Regions from separate parts of the Rugosimonospora acidiphila genome, predicted to be linked through region 2. Evidence: riboswitches for the same ligand, from Rfam matches in the RefSeq annotation. Region 2 holds a riboswitch; the other holds the start of a gene.
The links. A riboswitch is a leader RNA that binds a small molecule or an ion and turns the genes downstream of it on or off. The one in region 2 is predicted to bind cyclic di-AMP.
Positions count from the first base shown of each region.

Region 1: another riboswitch for cyclic di-AMP. It lies ahead of ABEA87_RS39335 (C39 family peptidase); the one in region 2 lies ahead of ABEA87_RS00130 (C40 family peptidase).

Region 1 is NZ_BAABJQ010000044.1:50,804-57,509, reverse strand. It holds partial or broken gene ABEA87_RS39340 (sialidase family protein) at 1-613, opposite strand, end outside; cyclic di-AMP (ydaO/yuaA leader) riboswitch at 1,181-1,323, shown strand; gene ABEA87_RS39335 (C39 family peptidase) at 1,670-2,521, shown strand; gene ABEA87_RS42870 (YciI family protein) at 2,743-2,862, shown strand; cyclic di-AMP (ydaO/yuaA leader) riboswitch at 2,997-3,130, shown strand; gene ABEA87_RS39330 (C40 family peptidase) at 3,138-4,133, shown strand; gene ABEA87_RS39325 (ABC transporter permease) at 4,220-5,011, opposite strand; gene ABEA87_RS39320 (ATP-binding cassette domain-containing protein) at 5,008-6,024, opposite strand; gene ABEA87_RS39315 (DUF4097 family beta strand repeat-containing protein) at 6,043-6,706, opposite strand, start outside.
Region 2 is NZ_BAABJQ010000001.1:24,283-28,555, reverse strand. It holds gene ABEA87_RS00145 (ParA family protein) at 1-904, shown strand, start outside; tRNA gene ABEA87_RS00140 (tRNA-Gly) at 1,005-1,078, opposite strand; gene ABEA87_RS00135 (pyridoxamine 5'-phosphate oxidase family protein) at 1,092-1,598, opposite strand; gene ABEA87_RS00130 (C40 family peptidase) at 1,883-2,911, opposite strand; cyclic di-AMP (ydaO/yuaA leader) riboswitch at 2,940-3,073, opposite strand; gene ABEA87_RS00125 (C40 family peptidase) at 3,307-4,273, opposite strand, start outside.

The DNA.
Region 1 (6,706 bases), on a different contig from region 2:
GACCGGTCACGAACCACTCGTTCCAGCTGGGGTCCTTGACCTGACTGGTGATGTCGCGGGGCGCCGACCACGTCGCGCCGTCGTCGTCGCTGTACTGCAGGTACGCGGTGCGGTCACACGGGATCGCGCAGGCCGAGGTGCTGGTGCCGCCCGGATTCGCGTTGGTAATCAACAGGATCCGGCCGGTCCGGCTGTCCACCACCGCGGTGGGCTGGTCGTGCGTGTCGCCGTTGCCGGCGTTGATGAGCTGCAGCGGCCCCCACGTCTTGCCACCATCGGTGGAGCGCTTGAGCACCACGTCGATGTCCCCGGAGTCGCCGCAGCTGGTGACCCGGCCCTCGGCGAACGCCAGCAGCGTGCCGTCGTTGGCCTTCACGATCGACGGAATCCGGAAACAGGTGTATCCCGCATCCTGGGCCGGGCTGTAGATGACCTGTGAGGTGAGGCTCGGAGCGGGCGGTGGGGGTGGGGGCTGGTGATGCGCGGCACCGGCCGGTGCGGCACTGGCCGGCGCGGCGGTCGCGATGAGCAACGCGCCGGCCAGGGCGGCCACGGCCGGCAGGAATCCCCGGCGGCGCGACGCCAGGGCGGTAATGCGGGACGGTATGGGCATATGCGGGCCTCTCGCACTGAATGGACATCCTACGTAGGACGTCCTGCCTTTGGTGCACCGTAGCCAGACCATCGATTCCTGGCAAGAGTGCGACCCAAAAGCCCGGCACGACCGGATTTGCCTGCAAAACACACGCCTACCGCCCCGCCCTCTCGGCCGCGAGAAGCGCTCAGATCCTGGTGGCCTTCCCCCTGCCCGGGGGGGAAGCCACCAAGAATTCGACTCTCTCCCGGCCCCGGAGCCCCGGCCCGGCGGTGATATAAATCGCGGCGGCCCAGCCCGGGACCTACCCGGCGCGCCCGCACGGGCACGTAAAGTCGATCATCGAACGCGGGTTGTCGATGTCCCCCGAACGCACAGGGTTTCCGATTTCGAACGGCCGGTAATCGAACATCGAGTTGAGCCGTTGTCACCGATCGTATTCGGATTCGCAGCCGCCACCCTCCCGCGCGGCGCCGATTCGCGCCCGTCGCGGGGAGAAGCCGAGGTCAGGGGGTTGGCAGCGGCGGGGGCCGACAGTACTGTCAACCCGTCTGGTCCGGCCCCCCGTCGTCACTTGATGACACCGGAACAGACCCGCTGAATCGTGCAGGTCACGAATCGGGGACCCGTGCTCGTGGGGTGAATCCGCGAATACCTCTATTCGCGGTAGGGCGATCTTTCCCGCCCGAATCCGTCAGCTAACCCGGTAAGCGGCACCGGAAGGAGAACGTGCTCGTGCGACTCACGTTGTCGTGGTCCAACCATGCGCTTTTCCCGCTCGACCCAGTGCGCCCCGTTGCGCCGGTCGCAGCGGCCCAGTGACGCCGGAGAGATAGTCACCACCGCCGGCCGGCGGCGCGCGGACGGTCAGCCGGGCACAAGCAGCCCGTAGCGTCACCGAATTCGCGCACGCGATCGCGATTCAGGCGATTCACCACCCGGACGTGGTACCAGCCTGCCTCGCACAAATCCCCGGAATGGTTTTTCCATCCGGCTGTGACACCTTTACCGGTCGGCCTTTCCAGAAATCCATCCGCTTCCATAGAGCGATAGAAATCCCCTGGCGAGGAATTTGTGAACCCCCAAAATCTCGGTAAGCACTTCAAGCATGCCGTGCCCAGTCGCGCGCACCGCATCGCCCTGGTCTGGGCGACGATGCTGGGCGTGGCCCTGCTGATCGCGCTCCCGCTCAGCCTGGGCAAGCGCTCCACTGCCCCCGGCACCGCCCAGGCCATCTCGCTGGCCAACGCCGCCGGCACCATCAACAGCTCGGGCAACGCCGGGGCCGAAATCGCCGCGCCGGCATCGGCCGCGTCGTCGCCGGCCGCCCCGTCGCCCGCCGCCCCGTCACCGACCCACGCGTCGACCGTTCCGGCCGCGCCGAAGGTCGTGAAGGCCCCGGCCAAGCCCGTGGCACCCGCCGCCAAGGACCTCAAGTTCGACTTCGAGTACCAGATCAACGGCTACTACTGCGGCCCCGCCTCGACCCGGATGGCGGCGAGCACGAAGATCGCCGCGCCGAGCCAGGACACCATCGCCATGGCCATGGGCACCACGACCGCCGGCACCAACTCGGCGGCCGACACCACGGCCGAGCTCAACCGCCTCGAGGGCACGAGCTTCTACCACACCACCTTCATCCCCGGCAGCAGCGCGACGTCGGCTGAAATGGACCAACTGCAGGCGAACGTCGTGCACGCGATCAGCAACGGGTACGGCGTCGTCGCGAACATCGTGGGCAGCGCGCAGGACCTGTCCGGCGGGTACCACGAGTACGACGGCGGCCACTACATCGCCGTCATCGGGTACAGCGACAACGGGCGGGACGTGCACATCGCCGACCCGGCCGGTGAGGGCGCCGACACCTACTGGATGACCACCATCGACCTGGCCAACTGGATGGGTACCCGCGGCTACTCCTCCTGACCTGACCGCCGACGGGTAGATCTCTCCTCCCGTCACAAGCGAAACCCGGGCGCCTCGTCCGGGAGCCGTCGCCGGCTCCCGGACGGGGCGCCCCGCTATTCGCCGGGCGACGCCGCCTGCCGATCGAGTATTCCCGGGCACCGCGGCGCCTCGATGAGTTTCATAATCGGGGCACGCCGCTGAGGGACGGCACGTTTGCCGACCCGGTCCGCGATGGTGCTATGGCAATCTTCACTACGCGGGAAGCGGCCGAAGAGTTCACCAAGGACGAGCCGTTCGTGATCAACGGTCTGGTGCGCCGTTGGCACATCAAAGATTGGAACGGAGTATTCGCCGGCTAATGACGCTGAGCACCGGCACGCACGTCAATCGGTAACGGTCTGACTACTACCCTCTTGGGCGGTCCGGCTTGTAATGACCGGGTGCCGGTGGCTATCGTTCGGTCGTCCAAGGTCACCTAACCGTCCGGCCCTGAGGCCGGACACCGCCGAGTCGTCACCACGAGCCGGGAACCCACCTAAGCACTGGGGTGAACCCGCGCAGCCGCGCGGCAGGGCTTCTTCCGCCCGAACCCGTCAGCTAACCCGGTAGGCGGTCGAGGAAGAAGGAGCCGCCCGTGGCGTACGCCCGAGTGCTCAGCCGGCCACGCCGTGTCCTTGTCGCCGTCGCCGCCATGATGTTCCTCGTTGTGGGAACCGGCACGACCGCCCAGGCGGCACCCTCGATCTCGGATATCGAGGGGCAGATCAACGACAACTGGAACAAGCTGGAACCGCTCGTCGAGCAGTACAACGAGCTGCACTCGCAGCTGCAGCAGAACCAGACGAAGTCCGCCAACCTGGCCAAGCAGATCAAGCCGTTGCAGATCCAGGTGGACCTCACCCTGACCCGGGTCAGCGCGCTGTCCGCGCAGCTCTACGAGTACGGGGAGACCTCGCCCCTGGATGCCCTGCTGACCACCGGCACCCCGGCGACGATGGCCGACCAGATGTCAACGCTGGACGCCATCGCGCACCGCCAGTCCGACTCCGTCAAGGACGCCGCCGACCTGGTCGCCAAGTACAACGCGCAGAAGAAGCCGCTGGACGCCCTCATCGCGGCCGAGACCGTGCAGGACAAGCAGCTGTCCAAGGAAAAGACCGACATCCAGAACCAGATGGACAGCCTGCAGGTGCTGCGCCGTCAGGCGTACGGCGAGAGCGGCAAGTCCGGCGGCACCTACGAACCGGTCGCCTGCCCCGCCGAGCTGACCACCGGCCCCGGCGCGATCGCCGCCAAGACCGCCTGTGCGCAGATCGGCAAGCCGTACGTGTGGGCCACCGCGGGCCCCAGCACCTTCGACTGCTCGGGCCTGGCCCTGTACGCGTGGAAGGCGGCCGGCGTCACGCTCGGCCACTTCACCGGGTGGCAGTGGGACGACACGAAGCCGGTCACGCGTTCCCAGTTGCAGCCCGGCGACCTGGTCTTTTACTTCAGCGACCACCACCACATGAGCGTGTACGTGGGCGATGGCTGGGTGGTGCACGCGCCGACCACCGGTGACGTGGTGCGGATGACCCAGCTGAGCAACCCGTACCTGCCGATCGCCGGCTACCGCCGCCCCGGGGCCTGAGGCCAACCCGCGCCCTCACCGCTACCCGTGGCTGCCCCGGAACCGTCAGGTTCCGGGGCAGTGCGGTGGCGGGTTCAGCAGTCGGTTCAGCGGGACGGGTCACGGCCGTAGAGGCGCCGGGACCAGAGGTAGCAGCCGATGGTGATGGCCCCGGACCAGGCGACGGCGAGGACGCCGTTGTTGCCGATGGGGGTGCCGAGCATCAGCCCGCGCAGGGTCTCGATGACCGGGGTGAAGGGCTGGTACTGGGCGAACCACGACGCGCCCCTGGGCAGGGAATCGGTCGGTACGAACCCGCTGCCGAGGAACGGCAGCAGCATGATCGGCATGGGCAGGTTGCTGGCCGCCTCGACGCTCTTGGTGACCAGGCCGCAGGCGACGGCGAACCAGGTGATCGCGAAGGTGACCATCAGCAGGACGCCGGCCACGGCGAGCCATTCGATCGGCGTGGCGTTCGGCCGGAAGCCCACCAGCAGCCCGACCCCGAGGATCGCGGCGAGGCTCAGCATGGACTGGACGAGACTGCCCAGCACGTGTCCGGTCAGCACGGAGGGGCGGAAGATCGCCATGGTACGGAACCGGGCGATGATGCCCTCGGTCATGTCCATCGCGACGGAGACCGCGATTCCCTGAGCGGCGCCGGCCACGGCGATCAGCAGGATCCCCGGTACCACGTAGTTGGCGTACGCGGCCCGGCCCGCCTGCGCGCCGCCGAGGCCGTTACCCAGGGTGCCGCCGAAGATGTAGACGAACAGCAGCAGGAAGAGTACCGGCATGCCGATCATCATCAGCGTCATCGACGGGTAGCGCAGCATCCGTTTGAGGTTGCGCCGCAGCATGGTGGACGAGTCGCGCACGGCGAGGGACATCGTGGTCATCGGGCCGTTCCTTCTGTCGTGGCGGGGCCGGTGAGGGCGAGGAAGACGTCGTCGAGGTCGGGCGTGTGCACGGACAGGGCCGCGACGTCGATCGAGGCGCCGTCCAGCCGGTCGAGGAGCGCCCGCAGCGAGGTGACTCCGCCGTCGCCGGCGACGTCCAGGGTGAGGGCGTCGTCGTCGCGCTGGCCGACGTCGAACGTGCGCGCGGCGGCGTCGAGCTGGAGCGGGTCGGTGAACTGGAGGCGGATGTGGCCGCCGGGAACCAGCCGTTTGAGCTCGGTGGGCGTGCCCTCGGCGATGATGCGACCGCGATCGAGCAGGGCCACCCGGTCGGCCAGTTCGTCGGCCTCCTCGAGGTACTGCGTGGTGAGAAGGACCGTGACGCCGCCGCTGACCAGGTCCCGGATGATCTGCCACATGGTGCGGCGGCTGCGCGGATCGAGGCCGGTGGTCGGCTCGTCGAGGAAGATCAGCCCAGGGTCGCCGATCAGCGTCATCGCCAGGTCGAGACGGCGCCGCATGCCACCGGAGTAGGTGGCCGCCGGCTTGCGGGCGGCGTCGACCAGGTCGAACCGCTCCAGCAGGTCCGCCGTGCGCCGCCGGGTCGTGGCCCGGTCGAGGTGGCGCAGGTCGGCCATCAGCCTGAGGTTTTCCTCGCCGGTGAGCAGGTTGTCCACCGCGGAGAACTGTCCGGTCACGCCGATGCGGTCGCGCACCGCGTCGGGCTCCCGGGCGACGTCGTACCCGGCGACGTTCACTCGGCCGCCGTCGGCCCGGATCAGGGTGGACAGGATCTGCACCATGGTGGTCTTGCCGGCACCGTTCGGCCCGAGCAGCGCGAAGACCGAGCCCTCGGCGACGTGCAGGTCGACGCCGTCGAGGACCAGTTTGTTCCCGTAGGACTTGCGCAGGCCGGTGACGGCGATGGCGTGGCCCGCTCCGGTCAGCGACCCGTCGACCGGCGAGGCGGCGACCGTGGGCGAGGTGGCCGTGGGCGCGGTGTGGTTCGTCATGTCTGCTCCTTCGCTCGGTCAGGCGGCGCGGCGGATGAGGATGTCGCCGTCCAGGGTGCGGGCGCGGACCTGCACGGTCTCCTCGGTCCGCTCCGGCCCGGCGGTCGTGTCGAGTTCGTTGTGCACCTGGCCGTTCGACGACCTGACGTCCAGCCATGCCGCGCTGCCCTGGCGGATGCCGATCTCGACCTCACCGGAGGCGGTCTGCAGGACCGCCTCGCCGTGGGTCAGCTCGTAGAGGCGGACGCTGCCGCTGGCGGTTCGCGCGACGATCCGCTGGCCGGGGCGGTCGACGATGATGTCGCCGTGGGCCGAGTTCACATGAATGTCGCCGGCGGCCTGCCCGATCCAACTGGGCCCGTTGAGGTTCTTCACGTGCGCGGCACCGCCGATCTCGGTGAGCCGCACCTCCCCCGAGCCGGTGACGCGCGCGTCACCGGTGATCCGGTCGGCCGTGATCCGGCCGTTGACGGTGGTCAGCCGCACGTGGTGGGCCTCATGCACGACGATGTCGCCGTCGTAGGTTCGGAACGTGCAATCGCCGAGGCGGCCCTCGCAGATCAGGTCGCCCTGCGCGGTGGTGCCCCGCAGGTGCGAACCGGTCGGCAGCTCGACCGTCACGTCGACGGCCGTGGACTTGCTGGTGAGGTACACCTGCAGCGGCTTGGGGGACTTGACCAGC
Region 2 (4,273 bases):
CTGCCCACAGGCCAACCTGTCCGAACTTTTTCTAGGCGGGTTGGCCAACGACGGAAGCGGCAAACTGCTGGAGCGGCAGGGAACGATGCCGCGAGCAACCGTCGGCGGCTACTTCCAGACCCGGCTGCCCTCTCCGTACTCTCCGCCCGCCTCCCTGTCGGCCGCGGACTTCATCACGAAGCCCCACGACTACAACCCCGCCGTACCGGCCAACGTCGATCTGATCTGCGGCGACCCGCTGTTGGAACTCCAGGCCAACGCCATCTCTACCCTGGCTAATAACCAGATCCCGGGTACGAACGCCTGGGTAGCGGTGGTCGATTGGTTGTCCGACCTTATCCAGCCGCTGCACGAGCAGTACGACACCATGTTCATCGACTGCAACCCGAGCTTTTCGATCTACACCCAAATCGCCCTCTCGGCTGTCGATCGCCTTGTACTGCCAGTCATGGCGGACGACTCGTCCCGCCGCGCGATCCAGAACGCTTTCTCGTTGGTGTACGGGCTCAAGCTGCCGTCGGACATCTACGCCACCTACGCGTTCGCCACACGCCTAACCGAGGCCGGCCGGGATCTGCCGAAGGTACACATGATCGCGAAGAACCGCCTCACGCAGTACATGGGTCCGGCATCCGCGTATGCTGCCGTACTTCGCTCCATCACCGTGGACGTTGGCAAGTTGCTGGCGAGCAACCCCGAGATTTTCAACTTCAACGATGTCGACAGCGGCCTGGTGGACATCCGGGACTTCCAGACAACCGGGGTCGTGGCGTTCGCACGAGGTTGCCCGCTGTACGAGCTACAGGCCGGCAAGCTCGACGTCATGGGCCACCGCGTGACGGTGCACGAGGAGTACCGCCTCAACTGCGTCGAGGCTATGGAGGACCTCGTGGCCAAGCTCTGATCTGCGCCCAATGGCACGCTAATGGCACGTAGCATGACCAAAGGATCAAGAATATCGAAGACCCTGGCTGGGGCTCACGTCCTGACCAGGGCCTTCGGTTTGGAGCGGGTGAAGGGAATCGAACCCTCACTGTCAGCTTGGGAAGCTGATGTTCTGCCATTGAACTACACCCGCGAGCGGATCTACTCTACCTGATCGCCGGCCCCGCGTGCAGAGCCGGGTCGCCCATCGTGTGTCCGGACCGCTCGTCCCGCCAGATCTCCGTCCGCCGGGCCGATGGACCGCCGCCCTCCGGCCGCCGGGCCACCATCGCCACGTCCACCGAGAATTCGTAGAGCCGCCAGTCGATCCGGCGCTCCGCCCGGTACGCCTCGGCCAGCCGCTCCACCCTGGCCCGGTCCGTGACCGGCCGGGCGCGGCCCGACAGGTACGCCTCGTCGTCGTTGTCCTCCGGCGGGAACGCGTGCAGCGCGTAGCGCCCGTCACGGTCGAGGTCGCGCCTCTTCGGCGAGTCGATGACGAAGCAGTACAGCCCGTCATCCATGATGACCGGCGCCACGGGGTGTATCCGCGGGCCACCGTCCGGCCGCACCGTCGCCAGGTACCCCAGGCCGGACCCGTACTGGTGGACGAGCTCACGGATCGCCGCCGCGAGGTCGGGCTCGGCTGCCGCGAATTCCGACCAGGTTGCCATCTCCACATTCTATCGAACATATGTTCGGATAGGAACCGAAAGCGCGGCGCCCCGCTCCGGCAGGCTCGGCGGGGGGAAGAGGTACGCCGGGGGAAGGCACTGCGCGGGCGGGGCGCCGCAGGTGAGCGATCAGAGCGTGGGCGACGGGCTATCAGAGCGCGAGCGATGAGGGGATCCGAGGCCGCTCCGGACACTGACCGGGGAGGAGGAGGTCCGGCCAGGCCTCGGGCATTCAGGAGCGGTGATGCCGCGGGCTAGTCAGCCACCCGCGGCGCCGTCGTCCGTCAGGTGGTAGGTCGGCCGTAGCCGTTGACGACAGAAGTGTTGATCTTCTGCATCTGCACCGGTTTGCCGAAGGTCGGCGCGCTGACCACCCAGCCATTGCCCACGTAGATGACGACGTGGTGCACGTCCGAGTAGTAGAAGACCAGGTCGCCCGGCTTGAGGTTGGCCTTGCTGACCGGTGTCGTGGTCTGCTTCTGCTGGTACGCGTTGTGCGGGATGGTCACGCCCACCGAGCGCCAGGACGCCAGGGTCAGCCCGGAGCAGTCGTAGGAGTCGGGGCCGTCGGCGTCCCAGACGTACGACTTGCCGATCTGGTCGCAGGCGAACTGGGCCGCCTTGCTGCCGGCGTCGCCGGTGTACACCTGTGGGCAGGCGACCGGGCGGTACTCGCCGGTGCCGGCGCCGCTGCCGTATGCGGCCAGCCGCATCTGCTGCAACTGGTTGAGCTGGCTCTGCAGTTGCGTGCGCTGCGTGGTCAGCTGCTGCTGCTGCCTGGAGAGCTGCGCGACCATCGCGTCGATGGGCGCTTCCTGCTTCTGGTACTGCTGGCGCAGCTTCACGACGTCGGAGATGCTCTGGGTCTGCGAGCGGGACACCGCGTCGAGCATGCCGAGCTGGTCGACCAGAGTGGTCGGGTCTCCGCTCTCCAAGAGCGCGTTGAGGTTCGAGCTAGGGCCGTACTCGTAGTACTTGGCGGACAACGCGCTGATCCGAGTCATCGCCAGGTCTACCTGCTGTTGCAGCGGCTTGATCTTCTTCTGTAGACCGGCGACCTTGGCCTGGTTGTTGACCAGATTCTGGTGGACACCGTCCCACTGCTCCAGCAGCGGTTCGAGCTGGTTCCACTTCTGGTCGATCTGCGCCTCGAGCTGCCCCGGAGTTTGCGGGGCAGCGGAGGCCGTGGTGGCGCCGACGGCGAGCACGAGGCCGGAGACGGCGGCGACGAGGCCGACGAGACGCGCGGCGCGGACCAGGCGGAAGGTGTGAATCAGACGGGTACGAGGCGGTCGGGCGGCAAACCCTGCCACGGTGGACGACCCTTTCTTCCCTGCGAAGGCATTTGGCCTTCACCGCCTACCGGGTTAGCTGACGGATTCGGGCTGGGAAGCGCCCTACCGCGCGCTGCGCGGATTCACCCCATGGTGCTGGTGGGTCCCCGGTTCGTATTGTCGATTCGGCGGTGCCGTCCGGGGTCTCCCCTCACGGGCGACCGACTTCCGAGCGGCGACTCATAACGGTAGGGACACGACACCGTGCCGCGCAAGCAAACACGAGCATTACTACGCGCCGAATTTACTTTGTCGACGCGCGGTAACGACCATATCCGACGAGTAGAAAACTCGTTAGAACGTTTGCGGAAATCGAAACCGGCGGTGTCCATAGTGGACACCGCCGGTTTCAAACTCCGGAGGAACCGGGAGGATCAGGGTCGGCCGTAGGCGTATGGAGTGCCGATGACCGTCATCTTCGTCTCCATGACGTCCTCGCCCTCCCTCGGCGCGTGCACCACCCAGCCGTTGCCGATGTACAGCGCGACGTGGTGCAGGTCGGAGCCGTAGAACACCAGGTCGCCGATCTGCAGTTGGCTGGAGCTGACCCGCCTCGTGGCCGCGTACTGTTCCGCCGCGTTGTGCGGCAGGGACACGCCGGCGGCCTCCCAGGCGACCATGGTCAGGCCCGAGCAGTCGTAGTAGGTCGGCCCCGCGTCGCCCCAGCCGTACGGGTGACTGATGAGCGAGCAGGCCTTCTTCGCGGCCGTCGCGCCCGAGCCGCTGGTGTAGGTGTACGGGCAGGGGACCGGCTTGAGGTTGCCGCCGGTGGTACCGGCCGAGCCGTACGCCTGGGTACGCAGCTTCTGCAGCTGGCTGATCTGCGCGTTGATCGTGGTCTTCTGGGTGGCCAGGCTCGCGTCCTGCTTCTTCTGCTGGGCGACCAGGCTGTCCAGGGACTTCTTCTGGGCGGTGTACTTGGCGACCTGCTGCTGCACCGCGTCGACGGTCTTCTGCTGGGCCTTGGCCACCTGGTTGAGGCTCATCATCTCGTCGACCAGAGTGGTCGGGTCGCCGCTTTCCAGCAGGGCGTTGAGGTTGGAGCCGGGGCCGTTCATGTACAGCTCAGCGGACATCGCGCCGACCCGGGTCTGTGCCAGCGAGACCTTGGTCTGCAGCGGCGCCAGCTCCTTGTTCAGCGTGCTCTGCTTGCTCAGGTTCTGTTGAAGCTGCTCGTGCACCTTGTCGTACTGCTCGACGAGCGGCTCGAGCTGGTTCCACTTCTGGTCGATCTGCGCTTCGATGTCGGAGATCGATGGGGTGGCGTGTGCCTGCGTGCCGGGTAGCAGTGCCGCGATGAGCGCGAACACCGCGGCTACCACGACAACGGCGACACGCCGC